DNA from 2 places in the Pantoea eucrina genome. Region 2 is predicted to be linked to the other one. Evidence: predicted binding sites of a transcription regulator. Region 2 holds the regulator's gene; the other holds the start of a gene.
The links. Region 2 encodes LexA, which represses DNA repair genes until DNA is damaged. Its sites were predicted from a motif close to TNCTGTATGTACATACAGNA; they were not measured.

Region 1: the regulator LexA is predicted to act here: its motif matches at 3,841-3,860, upstream of uvrB (excinuclease ABC subunit UvrB).

The regions. Positions count from the first base shown of each region.
Region 1 covers NZ_CP083448.1:1,028,090-1,035,903, reverse strand. Annotated here, with positions in the region: gene moaA (GTP 3',8-cyclase MoaA) at 1-435, opposite strand, end outside; molybdenum cofactor riboswitch at 424-559, opposite strand; gene LAC65_RS04845 (gluconeogenesis factor YvcK family protein) at 750-1,652, shown strand; gene uvrB (excinuclease ABC subunit UvrB) at 1,740-3,761, opposite strand; gene LAC65_RS04835 (ABC transporter ATP-binding protein) at 4,660-5,376, shown strand; gene bioD (dethiobiotin synthase) at 5,399-6,067, opposite strand; gene bioC (malonyl-ACP O-methyltransferase BioC) at 6,064-6,819, opposite strand; gene bioF (8-amino-7-oxononanoate synthase) at 6,803-7,814, opposite strand, start outside.
Region 2 covers NZ_CP083448.1:251,513-259,326, reverse strand. Annotated here, with positions in the region: gene LAC65_RS01155 (conjugal transfer protein TraF) at 1-1,064, opposite strand, end outside; gene zur (zinc uptake transcriptional repressor Zur) at 1,453-1,974, shown strand; gene LAC65_RS01145 (CsbD family protein) at 2,025-2,237, opposite strand; gene dinF (MATE family efflux transporter DinF) at 2,383-3,705, opposite strand; gene lexA (transcriptional repressor LexA) at 3,835-4,449, opposite strand; gene LAC65_RS01130 (diacylglycerol kinase) at 4,555-4,923, opposite strand; gene plsB (glycerol-3-phosphate 1-O-acyltransferase PlsB) at 5,051-7,474, shown strand; gene ubiA (4-hydroxybenzoate octaprenyltransferase) at 7,510-7,814, opposite strand, start outside.

The sequences.
Region 1 (7,814 bases), 780 kb from region 2:
GGCCATGACCTCAGCAAATTTGTTCTGCCCGGTGATGGCATGAAACTGCCGCGCATCCAGGCTGTCCACGCTGACGTTAATGTGCGTCAGCCCTGCATCGCGCCATGACTGTACGTCACGCGCCATGCGATAGCCGTTGGTGGTCACCGCAATCTGTCGCAGCGCGGCGTTTTCACGCACGGCAGCGATGATGTCGGTAAAGTCGCGACGCATCGAGGGTTCACCGCCGGTAAGCCGGATCTTCTCCGTTCCCGCCGCGGTAAAGGCGCGGGTCACCCGGCGGATCTCATCCAGCGAGAGAAAGCTTTTGTTGCGGGTACTGCCAGGCTTGTAGCCGTCCGGCAGACAGTAAGTACAACGGAAATTACATACATCCGTGATCGACAGGCGCAAATAGTAGAAGCTGCGCGCCCAGGCATCTGTAAATTGTGGCACCTTAACACCTTTCCAAAGTCGGGAGATGCAGGCATTTCTTTCTGCACCCTGGCAGCATGACGCTGCGGCCAGGCGGCCCTATCATTTGACTTAGGCGCGCAAGGCTTGGGAGTTTGTTGTCATTGAGGACAACGCGGTCTCTGGATGGTAGCGCGCTTTGCGTCAGTCAGCCAGTCACTGCGTGCGTTGTATAACATGATATATAACGATTTTTCGCGGCATTATCGCAGCAGAATAGGCTAAACTGCGCCACATGACGCTGCCCCCGGCAGCAAAGAATTGGCTTTCAGCGCAGTGGACCGATAAGGAGCAGCATGAATCGAACGCTGGCAGATTTAGATCGCGTGGTGGCACTGGGCGGCGGACACGGCCTGGGCCGCGTCATGTCAGCGCTGGCGCCGCTGGGCTCGCGACTCACCGGTATAGTGACCACCACGGACAATGGCGGCTCCACCGGACGTATCCGCCGTTCAGAGGGGGGGATCGCCTGGGGAGACATGCGCAACTGTCTTAATCAGCTGATCACCGAGCCCAGCGTCGCTTCCGCGATGTTTGAATACCGTTTTGCCGGTAACGGCGAACTGGCGGGCCACAATCTTGGCAACCTGATCCTGAAAGCGCTGGATCATCTCAGCGTGCGTCCGCTGGAAGCGATTAACATTATCCGCAATCTGCTCAAGGTTGATGCGTTTCTCATCCCGATGTCAGAGCAGCCGGTTGATCTGGTCGCGCAGGATGCAGAAGGCAACATGGTGTATGGCGAAACCGCGATTGATGAGATGCGTCAGGCGCCTCAGGCGCTGATGCTGCATCCGGCGGTTAATCCCACCCGCGAAGCGCTGGACGCCGTGGCTGAAGCCGATCTGATCCTGATTGGCCCGGGCAGTTTCTATACCAGCCTGATGCCGATTTTGCTGATGGAAGAGATGGCGCGCGCGCTGCGGCGTACGCCCGCTACGATGGTATTTATTGGCAATCTTGGCCGCGAGCTTAGCCCGGCAGCCGCCCGTCTTAGCGTGGCAGATAAGCTGGCCATTATGGAGCAGGCGATTGGTAAACGGGTTATTGATGCCGTAGTGATCAGCCCGACTGCCGACACGCAGGGTCTGGCGCAGCGCATTATTGTGCAGGAGCCGCTGGAAGCTGAAGATATCCGTTATCGCCACGATCGACAGCTTCTGCGCCTGGCGCTGGAGCACGCCATCCAGGCGCTTTAAAGCCGCCAGCCGTATAAATACGCCAGGGCCGCATAAATGCGGCCCATGTGGAATGCGGCTCCTGCGGAATGCGGCACGGGTTGGTGGTTATGAGGCGGCAATAAACAGTTCGCGCAGCTCATGCAGCCGGTCGCGCAGGCTGGCGGCTTCTTCAAACTCCAGGTTTTGCGCATGCTGCTGCATCTGCGCTTCCAGTTCGTGAATTTTCTTCTGCATCGCCTGTGGCGTAAGCGCCAGGTAATCAGCATCATTCTCTGCTGCCGTGCGCGTGGCCGTTTTGCCTTTGCCGCGCGTTTTCACCACGTTTTTGCCCAGCTCAAGAATATCCGTGATCTTCTTATTCAGCCCCTGCGGCACAATGCCGTGCTCGGTGTTGTAGCGCTCCTGCTTCTCGCGACGTCGCTCTGTCTCTTCAATCGCGCGTGCCATAGAGGGCGTGATTTTATCAGCATAAAGAATCGCTTTGCCGTTCACGTTACGCGCTGCACGACCAATCGTCTGGATCAGGGAGCGTTCTGAACGCAGGAAGCCCTCTTTGTCGGCGTCGAGAATCGCCACCAGGGAGACCTCCGGCATATCAAGTCCCTCACGCAGCAGGTTAATCCCTACCAGCACGTCAAACTCGCCCAGGCGCAGGTCGCGAATAATCTCCATGCGCTCAACGGTATCGATATCAGAGTGCAGATAGCGCACCTTCTCACCATGCTCTTCAAGATATTCAGTGAGGTCTTCAGCCATACGCTTGGTCAGCGTCGTCACCAGCACGCGTTCGTTGATCTCCACGCGTTTGCGGATTTCAGAGAGCAGATCATCCACCTGTGTGCCGACCGGGCGCACCTCAAGAATGGGATCGAGCAGACCTGTCGGACGCACTACCTGATCGATCACTTCCGTGCCCGATTTTTCCAGCTCATATTTACCCGGCGTGGCGGAGACATAAATGGTCTGCGGGGCCAGCGCCTCAAACTCTTCAAACCGAAGCGGACGGTTGTCCAGCGCGGACGGCAGGCGGAAGCCGTACTCCACCAGCGTCTCTTTACGCGCGCGGTCGCCGCGATACATGCCGCCAATCTGCGGAATCGTGACGTGCGACTCATCCACCACCAGCAGACCATCGGCCGGCAGATAGTCAAACAGGGTCGGCGGCGCTTCACCCGGTCCGCGTCCCGAGAGATAGCGGGAGTAGTTCTCAATCCCCGAGCAGTAACCCAGCTCGTTCATCATCTCCAGGTCAAACTGGGTGCGCTGCGTAATGCGCTGCTCTTCCAGCAGCTTGTTGTTTTCCAGCAGCACCTTACGGCGCAGGGCCAGCTCATCTTTGATCTCTTCCATCGCCTGCAGGATGCGCTCGCGCGGCGTAACGTAGTGCGTTTTGGGATAGATGGTAAAGCGCGGGATCACTGACTCAATTTGTCCGGTAAGCGGATCAAATAGTGAGAGCCGCTCAACCTCTTCATCAAACAGCTCCACCCGCAGAGCCATATCGTCGGACTCCGCCGGGAAGATATCGATCACCTCCCCGCGCACGCGGAACGTACCGCGCTGAAACGCCTGATCGTTACGCGCATACTGCAGCTCAGCCAGACGCCGTAAAATACTGCGCTGATCGATGATCATACCGCGCGTCAGATGCAGCATCATTTTCAGATAGAGATCGGGATCGCCCAGACCATAAATTGCCGAGACCGACGCGACCACGATGACATCGCGTCGTTCCAGCATCGCTTTGGTGGCGGAGAGGCGCATCTGCTCAATGTGCTCGTTCACCGCCGCATCTTTTTCAATAAAGGTGTCAGAACTCGGCACATAGGCTTCAGGCTGATAGTAGTCATAGTAAGAGACGAAAAATTCTACCGCGTTGTCCGGAAAAAACTCTTTCATCTCCCCATAGAGCTGCGCCGCCAGCGTTTTATTAGGCGCCAGAACCATCGTCGGCCGGTTGAGATCGGCAATCACATTGGCAACGGTAAAGGTTTTGCCCGATCCCGTTACGCCGAGCAGGGTCTGATGCGCAAGGCCATCTTCCAGCCCCTCCTCCAGACGGCGGATCGCTTCAGGCTGATCGCCTGAAGGCTTAAAGGCGGAGTTGAGTTTAAAGACTTTGCTCATGATTTCAGAATTCCTGCTGAAGAAAAGGGCTGGCAGGCTGATAATTCTACTCTGCTATGGCGATTTTGCCAGAAAAAAACACTGGATATATTTACAGATAAACGCCACGATGGTCCTGCTGCCCGTGGCGCCGCTTCAGAGGCATTAAAGCGGCAGCTGGCTAAAATATGTCGCGCCAGGTTATCCCCAGGCGGGCCGGGCTTTTAACAATTGTCAAGAGAACGTCATTAAAATGCAGCGGTAAACTTCAGCCGGAGTTTTACAGGCTTGCTTTTAGATAACATACTGAATTTAATGAAAATAGACCAAAAGCCCAGTTTCGCAGCATAATGTATCCAGGCCGCGTATTTCCTCGCTTGCGCCCGGTTTTCAGTCGCTAATGCACAAGGTTATCCACAGGAATAGTGGATAAGTGAAGCCAGCCCCGAGCCCGCAGGCTGTGTATAAAAAATCCCGCCCTCTTCTGCGCTAACAAAAAAATTTTTTTTATGATTATTTTTCCAGCAGGGCTGGCGCAATTAACTATTCTTTTTTGATTCCACAGCGCCGCCACGCCTGGGCTGCGCTGTTTTCCTGCACTGGACCGCTGCCTTATTAATGAACAGATGCACCAGAAAAGCTTAGTAATCAGCACCGTCAAAGTGCAGCAGCTTAATCACCCCTTTTCACAGTTAAGATTTCCTGATGTGTAAGGCACAATTACGGGCATTTATTAACGACAGAAACGCAGGATTATCGATCTGGCCCGTTGATTGCATCTCTTTTCCGGCGGCAGAACATTCAGGTTTAACAGGGACGCCCTGATGTCTGATACCACCGCGTTACTTAATCTGTCACTGCATGCCAGACGACACAGAGCGGGTGCATTCAGGCTAACTATCTGTAAGGAGAAGATCAGATGCTGAGTTTACGTTCGGTGAATCAGTTTTATGGCCAGAATCAGATTCTGTGGGATGTCGATCTTGATCTGCCTCCGGGATCCTGCACTGGCGTGCTGGGCAGTCCGGGGATGGGGAAAACCACGCTGGTAAACTGCATTATGGGCCATCTGCCGGTCAACAGCGGCTCTATCTGCTGGCAGGAGGCGGGCTATCCGCCGGAGAACCTGTTGCTGCAGCCCGCCGTGCAGCGGGCGCGGATGGGCATCGGATATGTGCCGCAAAAGCGCCATATCTTTACGCAGATGAGCGTTGAGGACAATCTGCTGATCGCCCTGCTGGCGGCTGAAGATGATCGCAACCGCGCCATTCCGGAGATGGTGTTTGAGCTGTTTCCCGCGCTCTATTCACTGCGCCATCAGCGCAGCGGTGAGCTGCCGGTTAATCTGCAGCAGCAGCTGGCACTGGCGCGCGCGCTGGTGCTGAAACCGCGCCTGCTGATCCTCGATGAGCCTTCCGGTACGATGTCGCCGTGGCTGGAGGAGGAGACGGGCAACCTGATCCGGCGGCTCAACCGGGAGTATGGTCTGACCATCCTGCTGCTGGAGCAGCACGTCTCGTTTATACGCCGCGTCGCCGACTACTTTCTGCTGCTGCACCGCGGACGTAATGTGGCGCAGGGGCGCGTTGCGCAGCTGGACGATCTTACCGTGAACAAATGGCTGACGCCGACCTGATCTCTTAAGGGATGCTTATCGCTCAGGGCAGCGTCAGGTAGCGTCCGCAGGTCGCCTGCTCCGTCCCGGACGCCAGCCAGGGGATTTCGCCCAGAAACGGCGCGTCGATGCGCTGGCGCAGCGACGCAATATATTCACGATGCCGCTTGCCCGGCGGCTGAATATCGTTTGCGATCCAGCCTGCCAGTGGTAAGCCGGCTGCCTTGATCGCCGCAGCGGTCAGCATGGCGTGATTAATACAGCCCAGCTTTACGCCCACCACCAGGATCACCGGCAGCTGCTCTGCGATGACCCAGTCCGCATAGGTCTGCGTCTCAGAAAGCGGCGTAAACCAGCCGCCCGCCCCCTCAACCAGCAGCCATTCAGCCTGCGCTTCCACGCTGCGCAGACCCGCCGAGAGCTGTGCAAAGTCGATCGGCCTGCCCTCTTCTGCGCTCACGATATGCGGTGAGGTCGGCTCCATAAATGCCAGCGGGTTAACCTGTTCATAGCGCAGCGGCACGCTGCTGTAGCGCTGCAGCGCCAGCGCATCGCTGTTGCGCACGCCCTCCGCCGTCATCTCACAGCCCGACGCTATCGGTTTATACCCTGCCGTACGCAGCCCGGCAGCGCTGGCCGCCTGCAGCAGCGCGCCGCTGGCAACTGTTTTTCCCACTTCGGTGTCGGTTCCGGTGATAAACCAGCGTTTCATTTTTGCAAAACTCCATACATCAGGTGATAAGTGAGGCGATAGCCCTGTTCATCCTGCGGCCAGTACCGCTCAAGCTGCGCCAGCTGCTGACGCGTCAGTACGCTGTTGCTGCGTCCGCCGTGCAGGTGGGTCGCGCCAATTCCCTTCAGCGAGCGCATCGCACTCAGCGCATCCGGAAAGTGCAGCGTGATGATCTGCTGCGTGCTGCGCAGCGGCTGCGCCCGCGCGGCAGCGGTAACCTCACCGGCCTGAAGAAAGCGGTTGGCGTGACGACGGGAATCTATCGCTGCCCATGCGCGATCCACCTCCGGCAGCGATCCCGCCAGCAGCGTGGAAAAAAGCGCGGTGCCGCCGGGCCGCAGCACGCGATAAAATTGCTGCAGAGCCACGCTCAGATCGCTGCTCCACTGCACCGCCAGGTTGCTCCAGACGCCATCCACGCTGCCGTCAGCCAGCGGCAGCCGGTCGATATCGCCCTGCAGATAATGGTGTGCCGATCGCTGGGCGCGCGCGGCGTCCAGCATCGGCAAAGAGAGATCGAGCGCGGTTACCCGACGGTCGCGATCGCGCCAGTACCGGCTGTACCAGCCGGTGCCGCAGCCGGCATCGAGCAGGTGCGGACCAAATCCGGCTGGCGCACAGGCCAGCAGCGCATCGCCGCTCAGGCGCTGCAGCGCGGCGTGCTGCTCATAGTGTGGCGCGGCGCGGCCAAACGCCTGCGCCACCGCCTGCTTGTTAACCTGCAGCGTCATACAGCGCCTCCAGCAGCGCGTCGATATCTTCCGGCTCATGCGCCGCCGTGAGGGTAATGCGCAGCCGGGCCGTACCGGGCGGCACGGTAGGCGGACGGATGGCGCTGACCCAGCATCCCGCCTGCGCCAGCCGCTGCGAGAGCGCCAGCGCGGCCGCGTTCTCCCCCACAATCAGCGGCTGAATGGCGCTCTCTGAGGCGGGGAGGCTCCACGGCAGCTGCGCTGCGCCGGCGCGAAAGCGGCTGATATTGGCCCGCAGTCGTGCCCGCAGCGCATCGCCCTGCTGCACCTGCTGCAGCGCCGCCAGCAGCGCGCAGCACTGCGCCGGCGGCATGGCGGTAGAGTAAATAAGGTGGCGCGAGAACTGTTCAACGTAATCGGCGGTCGCATCATCGCACAGCAGCGCTGCGCCGCTGACGCCAAAGCCTTTGCCAAACGTCACCACCAGCAGCTCGGGTTTTACCTGCTGCTGCCAGCAGCTGCCGCGCCCCTGTTCACCGCTCACGCCAATGCCGTGCGCGTCATCGACCAGCAGCCAGCCGTCCGCAGCCCGGGTCGCCGCAGCAATCTCCGCCAGCGGTGCGCTGTCGCCATCCATGCTGAAAACGCCTTCGGTGACCACCAGCGTGGCGCCCGCCCCCGGCTGCGCCAGCAGCTTTTGCAGACCTGCCGGCTGATTATGCGCAAAACGCCGCAGCGTGGCCGGGCTGTGACTGGCAGCATCCAGCAGCGACGCGTGCGCCAGTTTATCCGCCACGATGCGGTCCTGCTTTTGCGCCAGCAGATGCACAATCGCCTGATTAGCGGCAAAGCCGGAGATAAACAGCAGCGCGCGTGAATAGCCGAGCCAGCCTGCCAGCTGCTGCTCCAGCTCTGCGTGATAACGGCTATAGCCGGTCACATACGCGGACGCCCCTGCCCCGGCTCCCGCCTGCGCCGCACCCTGCTGCCAGGCCGCAATCACCGCCGGATGCTGGCTCAGCCCGAGATAGTCG
Region 2 (7,814 bases):
GCGCCCGCATACTGGCTGCTCTCCTGCGACTTAAAGCGTTTGGTTTCCGTCAGGTCCACATCGCCGGTCAGGGTAACCGGCCCGCGCTCCCATGCCAGTCCGGTTGTCACCAGCGGACGGATTTGATAGGTATCGCGATAGCCATTGACGACTTTGGTTTCCAGATCGCGTGAGATCAGGTTCTGCCCGGTCAGACCAAACGTCCAGTTTTCAGCAAACGCGGTTGCGAGACCGGCATCAACGTTAAAGCCGGTGTCTGAACTGCGATAGCGTCCGTTTTTAAGATCGTTTTTATCGTAGTTATAGACGCTGGCGCTGTAGTTATAGAGCCAGGTCTTCTGCAGCTTGGGCGTAATACCGAGCGAGACCGGATGACCGGCAACCGTGAACTCATGCGCCATGGCGATACCATAATCGGTGACCAGCGCTGCCAGTCCGTTCGCGCTGGAGCGCAGGTTATCCTGATCGCCCGGCTGCGGAAACGCCCCGTTTGCCAGACTATCCAGATAATCGATATCGCTCTGAGCCACATTGGCCCGGATATGGGCGGTGCCATAGGCTTTGGTAATAAAAGCAAACGGCAGCGTCGCATTGGGAACGGTGACGGCCAGCGCAACGCCAGCGGTGGCATCCGCTTTGTTACCTTTAAGCCCGCGCAGCTGATCGGCCATATCACCGGCTGCGGCACGCAGTTGCGGTACCGCATTGATGGCGGCAAACGGATCCGAGATGAGATTCGCGTTGATGTTATCAATCACGTCGCGATAGCGATCAACCGTATCGGTGATGTCATCAATGCGATCGACCAGCTTGTCTTTATCCGTCACCTGTAACCCGGCAGAGGGAAAAATAATGCCGGCGTTCTCTTCCGGCTGCGCGCGTGTCATCAGCGCGGGGTTAGCCAGCACGGCAGAGCTCCAGTGCGACGATGCGACACCGGTTCCGCCCATCGCATCATTGCGCGCATCATACCAGGTTCCCGCGGCCAGCGCTGAAGAGGAAACCAGCAGCGCGTTTAAACCAGCAAAATAAGCCACCCGGGCCAGCGTAAAGCGTGTTGTCATCATGAGGCTGCTATCACCTTAAAAAATTATTGAGTGTCGCGTAGGCGAAATAATGGTGTTAACCGCTATTCTGAATGGCGGCTAACGCTTCATTGCTGTGAACTGAAAGGGATAAGCACTGCTGTTCGCAGAATTGGACACGATTGCGTCACACTGCGCTTTTTTTAGCCACTCAGGCGAATTATTGCTCTTATAAGGCCAGTGATAACTTTAGCCTGCCTGAACCATATCGGGAATCTGGTCACTTGCAAAGCAAAAATAGCGCGCTAAACACGCTTAAAATTGCCGGATAAGTGTGATCGACAGCACGCTTCGGCCAGGGCAGGCAAAAACAGCATGGGCGGATGGAGTGTGATAAAATAACATCACCTGTTAGCCGGAGAACATTATGTCAACTCTTACCCCAGCGCAGCTGCTGACCCAGGTCGAGGCGCTCTGTCTCGATCGCGGCGTGCGTCTTACGCCACAGCGTGCCGAAGTACTGCGCCTGATGGCTGAGCAGAAAGGTTCTGTCAGCGCCTACGATCTGCTGGATCAGCTGCGTATGAGTGAGCCTCAGGCGAAGCCGCCCACGATTTACCGCGCCCTCGACTTTTTGCTGGAGCAGGGATTTATCCACCGCGTGGAGTCCAACAACAGCTATGTGGTCTGCCATCATTTCAATGAGCCGGCCCACAGCTCTGTCATGCTGGTTTGCGACAGCTGTGCCGCAGTGAGTGAACAGCAGGCGCACGGCGTGGAAAAAATCATTGCGGGACTGGCTGACCAGGCAAACTTCAGCCTGCGCCATACGGTAATTGAAGCGCACGGCCTGTGCGAAAACTGTGCGGAAATTGCCGCCTGTACACAGCACGCCGGCTGCGCGCACGATCATGAAGCGATGAGTAAAAAACGCGGCAAAAAGGGCTGAGCACACGCCTGAAGGCATGCGGGCGGGTTATGCTCTGAAGCGGGGTGGCACTAGCTGTGTGGATCGTTGTGCCGGCTTTCCCATTCGTTTACTTCGCGCTCCGCTTCTGCTCTGGCATAGCCGTAACGCTCCTGAATTTTGCCGATCAGCTGCTCGCGTCTGCCTTCGATCACGCTCAGGTCATCATCGGTCAGCTTGCCCCACTGCTCTTTGCATTTTCCTTTAAACTGTTTCCGGCTGCCACTCGCTTCATCTCTGTTCATTGCATCTCTCCCCGGTTTGCTGAGCCAGACGGTATGCCACCACAGCGCGGGCTGAACCGCCGTATAACCCGCGTGCTGTCACGTTAAGGTTAACCGCTGCAGCACAAACTGCCAGTTTTGTGGGCTACCGCCTGACCGGCTGCTATCACACGCTGAACCAGCTGTCGCGCTGCCAGTGATGACGCCAGATCAGCCCGAGCGTAATGCCTCTCAGCGCGAGAAATACGGTAATAGCCAGCCATAAACCATGATTCCCGAGCCACGGCAGCGTCAGCAGCGTCAGCGCATAGCCCAGCGCCGCCAGCAGCATGCTGTTGCGCATATCCCGGCCGCGCGTGGCTCCGATAAACATCCCATCCAGCAGATAGCACCAGACGCCAGCCAGCGGCAGGATCACCTGCCAGATCAGATAGCGGTCAGCCGCCTCACGCAGCGACTCAATCGAGGTCAGCAGCGCGATAATTGCCGGACCGCAGAGGGCGTAAATCACAGCGAACAGCAGCGCCACAATGCCCGCCTGCCGGCAGGCGGCATACCAGATCAGCCGCAGCCGGCTGCGATCGCCTGCGCCGGTCGCCTCACCGGAGCAGGCTTCCACCGCATACGCAAAACCATCCAGCGCATAGGCAGTAAAAGTCAGGAACATCAGCAATACCGCATTGACGGCGACCACGTCAGCGCCGAGTCGCGCGCCCAGTAGCGTCAGCGAGGCGAAGCAGAGCTGCAGCAGCAGCGAACGCAGCATGATGTCGCGGTTAAGCCGGAACAGGCGCGCGGCGTCGCCGCGCCAGCTGGCTTTAAGCAGCGAAAATGATATGCCGCGCAGCGCCAGCACCCGCGCCACCATCCATAGCCCCACGGCCAGCGTCACATAGTCCGCGACGGCGGTGGCCGCTGCGGCACCCGCCACGCCCCAGTGCCACTGCAGAACAAACAGCAGATCGAGCAGGATATTCACGACGTTGCCGGTAATAAGCAGCACCATCGGCGCGCGCGCATACTGTACGCCGAGCAGCCAGCCGAGGATCACCAGATTTGCCAGCGTGGCAGGCGCGCTGAGCCAGCGGATAGCGATAAAGGTTTGTGCCTGCTGCTGCACCGCCTCGCTGCCGCCCATCAGCGCGGCTGCCAGCTCGCTGACCGGCGTTCGTAGCGCAATGAACAGCACGCCTGCCGTCAGCGCAATCAGCATCGGCTGGATCAGCGCCCGCGCCAGCGCTGGCTTATCGCGGGCGCCGAACGCCTGCGCCGTCAGGCCAGTGGTGCTCATCCGCAAAAAGAGCAGCAGCATAAAGACAAAGCTGGTGGCCGTTGCACCCACGGCTACGCCGCCGAGGTAAACCGGGCTGTCGAGGTGGCCAATGATAGCCGTATCCACAATGCCCAGCAGCGGTACGCTGATGTTAGAGAGGATCATGGGCAGCGCCAGGCGCCAGAGCGTGCGATCAGAAGAGGTAAACAGCGGCATCAGCCAGTCCTGTTATTGCGGGCAACGCGCCTCATGCAGCTGCACGGCGCCACGGTTGGAAGCAGAGGGGTAATATAGCAGACCGCGGCCTGTGCAGGCACAGACCGCAGCGGGGGGACTAACCAGGTATTACAGCCATTCACCGGTACGGACAATACCGACAGCCAGACCTTCAACGGTCAGAGACTGCTGGCGCGTATCCACTTCGATAGGCTGAAAATCGCTGTTTTCCGGCAGCAGATGCACGATAGCACCCTGCTTTTTCCAGCGTTTTACGGTGACCTCGTCGTCAATGCGCGCCACCACGACCTGGCCATTACGCACATCCTGGGTTTTATGCACGGCAAGCAGATCGCCATCCATAATCCCGATATCTTTCATCGACATGCCGCTAACGCGCAGCAGAAAATCCGCGCTCGGCTTGAACAGGTTAGCATCGACCTGATAGTGGGTCTCGATGTGCTCCTGAGCCAGCAGCGGCTCGCCGGCAGCGACACGCCCGATTAACGGCAGTCCACCGCTTGTCTCTTCTTCCATCAGCAAGCGAATGCCGCGCGAGGCGCCAGAGACAATCTCAATGACCCCTTTACGCGCCAGCGCTTTCAGGTGCTCTTCAGCTGCATTGGGTGAGCGGAAGCCCAGCTGTGAAGCGATTTCAGCACGCGTTGGCGGCATGCCGGTTGTATTAATATGGTCGCGAATCAGGTCATAGACCTGCTGCTGCCTGCTGGTTAACGCTTTCATCCCGCCCCCTGGTTGTTTATACAGTCGCTGTGAGTATATACAGGTATTGGCGAAATGAAAACCGCAGCTGCGGCAAAAATCAGCGATATATCGGTACGGGCGGCCTTAATATGCGTGCGGCCAGAGCAGCGTTATCCAGACAAACAGCGCGAGAAGGATCGTCAGCAGTACGGCGGCAGAACCCATATCCTTAGCGCGGCCCGCCAGCGGATGACGCTCCTGGCCGATTCGGTCGACCACCGCCTCAATCGCGCTGTTGAGGATCTCCACCACCACCACCAGTATCACCGAACCAATTAGCAGCACGCGCGTCACTGCGTCCACATCCAGCCAGCAGGCGACAACTACCGCAATCACCGCTGCAACGGCTTCCTGACGAAAGGCCGCTTCATGTTGCCAGGCTGCGCGTATTCCCTGCCAGGAGTAGCCCGCCGCTTTGATGATACGCAGCAGGCCGGTAACGTTATTTGCCATGAATAGGGAACCCTTGAGTAATTTTGGCGTCAATGAGTGCGCAGCGTGCGATGGCACAGCCACAGATCTCCGCTGCACTTTCTGGTATGCTTGCCGCGCTTTGCTAACAAGAGGCTTCAAGTTGTCTATGTCAGGTTGGCGTAAACTCTATTACAAATTATTGAATTTACCACTCTCTATTTTGGTAAAAAGTAAGGTCATACCGACCGATCCGGTTTCGGAGCACGGTATCGATCCCACTCGTCCCGTGATGTATGTTTTGCCTTATGATTCAAAGGCGGATCTGCTTACATTACGCAACCAGTGTCTGCGGCTTGATCTGCCCGATCCGCTCGCGCCGCTGGAGATTGACGGCACGCTGCTGCCGCGCCATGTGTTTATTCATGATGGCCCGCGTGTCTTTCCTTACTATGTGGCGAACCCGGAGTCAGTGAAACTGTTTCACGACTATCTGGATCTGCATCGTAATAACCCGCAGCTGGATGTCCAGATGCTGCCGGTGGCGGTGATGTTTGGCCGTGCGCCGGGTCGTGAAATTCAGGGCGAGCCTACGCCGCATCTGCGCGTACTGAATGGCGTACAGAAGTTTTTCGCCATTCTCTGGCACGGTCGCGACAGCTTTGTCCGCTTCTCTTCCACCGTCTCGCTGCGCCAGATGGCGACCGAACACGGCACGGATAAGTCGATTGCGCAGAAGCTGGCGCGCGTGGCGCGTATTCACTTTGCCCGCCAGCGTCTCGCCGCGGTGGGACCAAGCCTGCCCGCCCGTCAGGATCTGTTCAACAAGCTGCTGCAGTCGAAGGCGATTGAAAAAGCGGTTGAAGATGAAGCGCGCAGCAAAAAGATTTCGCATGAAAAAGCGCAGCAAAACGCCGTTGAGATGATGGAAGAGATCGCGGCAGACTTCTCATATGAGGCGATCCGCGTTACCGACCGCATCATGGGCTGGCTCTGGAGCCGCCTCTATCAGGGCATTAGCGTCAACGGCGGCGAGCGCGTGCGTCAGCTGGCGCAGGATGGTCATGAAATAGTCTATGTGCCCTGCCACCGCAGCCATATGGATTATCTGCTGCTCTCCTACGTGCTTTATCATCAGGGGCTGGTGCCGCCGCACATCGCTGCCGGTATCAATCTTAACTTCTGGCCAGCCGGGCCCATTTTCCGCCGGCTGGGGGCCTTCTTTATTCGCCGTACCTTTAAGGGCAATAAACTCTACTCCACCGTATTCCGCGAATATCTGGGCGAGCTGTTCAGCCGCGGCTACTCGGTTGAGTACTTTGTTGAGGGCGGACGCTCGCGCACCGGTCGCCTGCTCGATCCCAAAACCGGCACGCTTTCAATGACGCTGCAGGCGCTGCTGCGCGGCGGCAGCCGTCCGATTACGTTTGTACCGATCTACATCGGCTATGAGCACGTAATGGAAGTGGGTACTTACGCCAAAGAGCTGCGCGGCGCAGCGAAAGAGAAAGAGGGCTTTGTGCAGATGGTGCGCGGCCTGCGTAAGCTGCGCAATCTCGGTCAGGGCTACGTTAACTTTGGCGAACCGCTGCCGCTGGTTAACTACCTGAACAAGCATATTCCCGAGTGGCGCGAGGCGATCGACCCGATCGATCCGCAGCGCCCCGCGTGGATGACGCCAGCGGTAAACGATATCGCTGCCCGCCTGATGGTGCGCATTAACGAAGCGGGTGCGGCCAACGCCATGAATCTGTGTGTGACCGCGCTGCTTGCGTCCCGTCAGCGCTCGCTGACGCGTGAGCAGCTGACGGAGCAGCTGGAGTGCTACACCCAGCTGCTGCGCAACGTGCCCTATTCACCGGAAGCGACGGTGCCCGATCTGAGCGCCGAAGCGCTGCTGGATCACGCGATGGGCATGAATAAGTTTGAAACCGAGCAGGACAGCATCGGCGATATCATTATTCTGCCGCGCGAGCAGGCCGTGCTGATGACCTACTACCGGAATAACATTCAGCACATGCTGGTGATGCCGTCGCTGATTGCCGCGATTGTGCAGCAGCACCGCGAAATCAGCGAAGCAGAGCTTCTGCGTCAGGTAAGCCTGGTCTACCCGATGCTGAAAAGTGAACTGTTCCTGCGCTGGGAAAGTGCCGAACTGCCGGCGCTGCTTAGCGCGCTGTGCGCGGAGATGGCGCGACAGGGGCTGGTAACGCAGCTGGATGGGCAGATTAAGCTGAGCGCCGCGCGCTATCGCACGCTGCAGCTGCTGGCAGCCGGTATTCGCGAAACGCTGCAGCGCTTTGCGATCACTTTCGCCATTCTCAGTGCCAAACCGACGATCAACCGCGGCACGCTGGAGAAAGAGAGCCGCACGCTGGCGCAGCGTCTGTCAGTGCTGCACGGTATCAATGCGCCGGAGTTCTTTGATAAGGCGGTATTTACCACGCTGGTGCTGACGCTGCGCGATGAGCGCTATATCAGCGACTCAGGTGATGCCGATGCGGAGCGCACGCACGCGATGTGGCAGATGCTGGCGGAGCTGGTCACCAGCGATGTGCGTCTGACAATTGAGAGTGCAGTCGCACACGAGTAAGGCAAGGCAGGGACGCAGGATGCGTCCCTGCCGGTTCAGAACAGCGCCAGAAACGGCTGCGTATTCAGCAGCACGCCAGCAAACAGCACCAGTCCCACATAGTTATTGTTCAGAAAGGCCTGAAAGCAGGCGTCGCGTTCGCGGCGGGCGATCAGGCTCTGCTGATAGACAAACAGCGCGCCGGCAGCCAGCAGTGACCAGTAGAATGCCCCGTTCAGATTCAGCATACTTCCCACCAGCGCCATCAGCCCCAGCGTGGCCAGCTGCAGCAGGCCAATAATCAGCTTGTCAAAACGACCAAACAGAATCGCCGTAGATTTAACGCCTATCTTCAAATCGT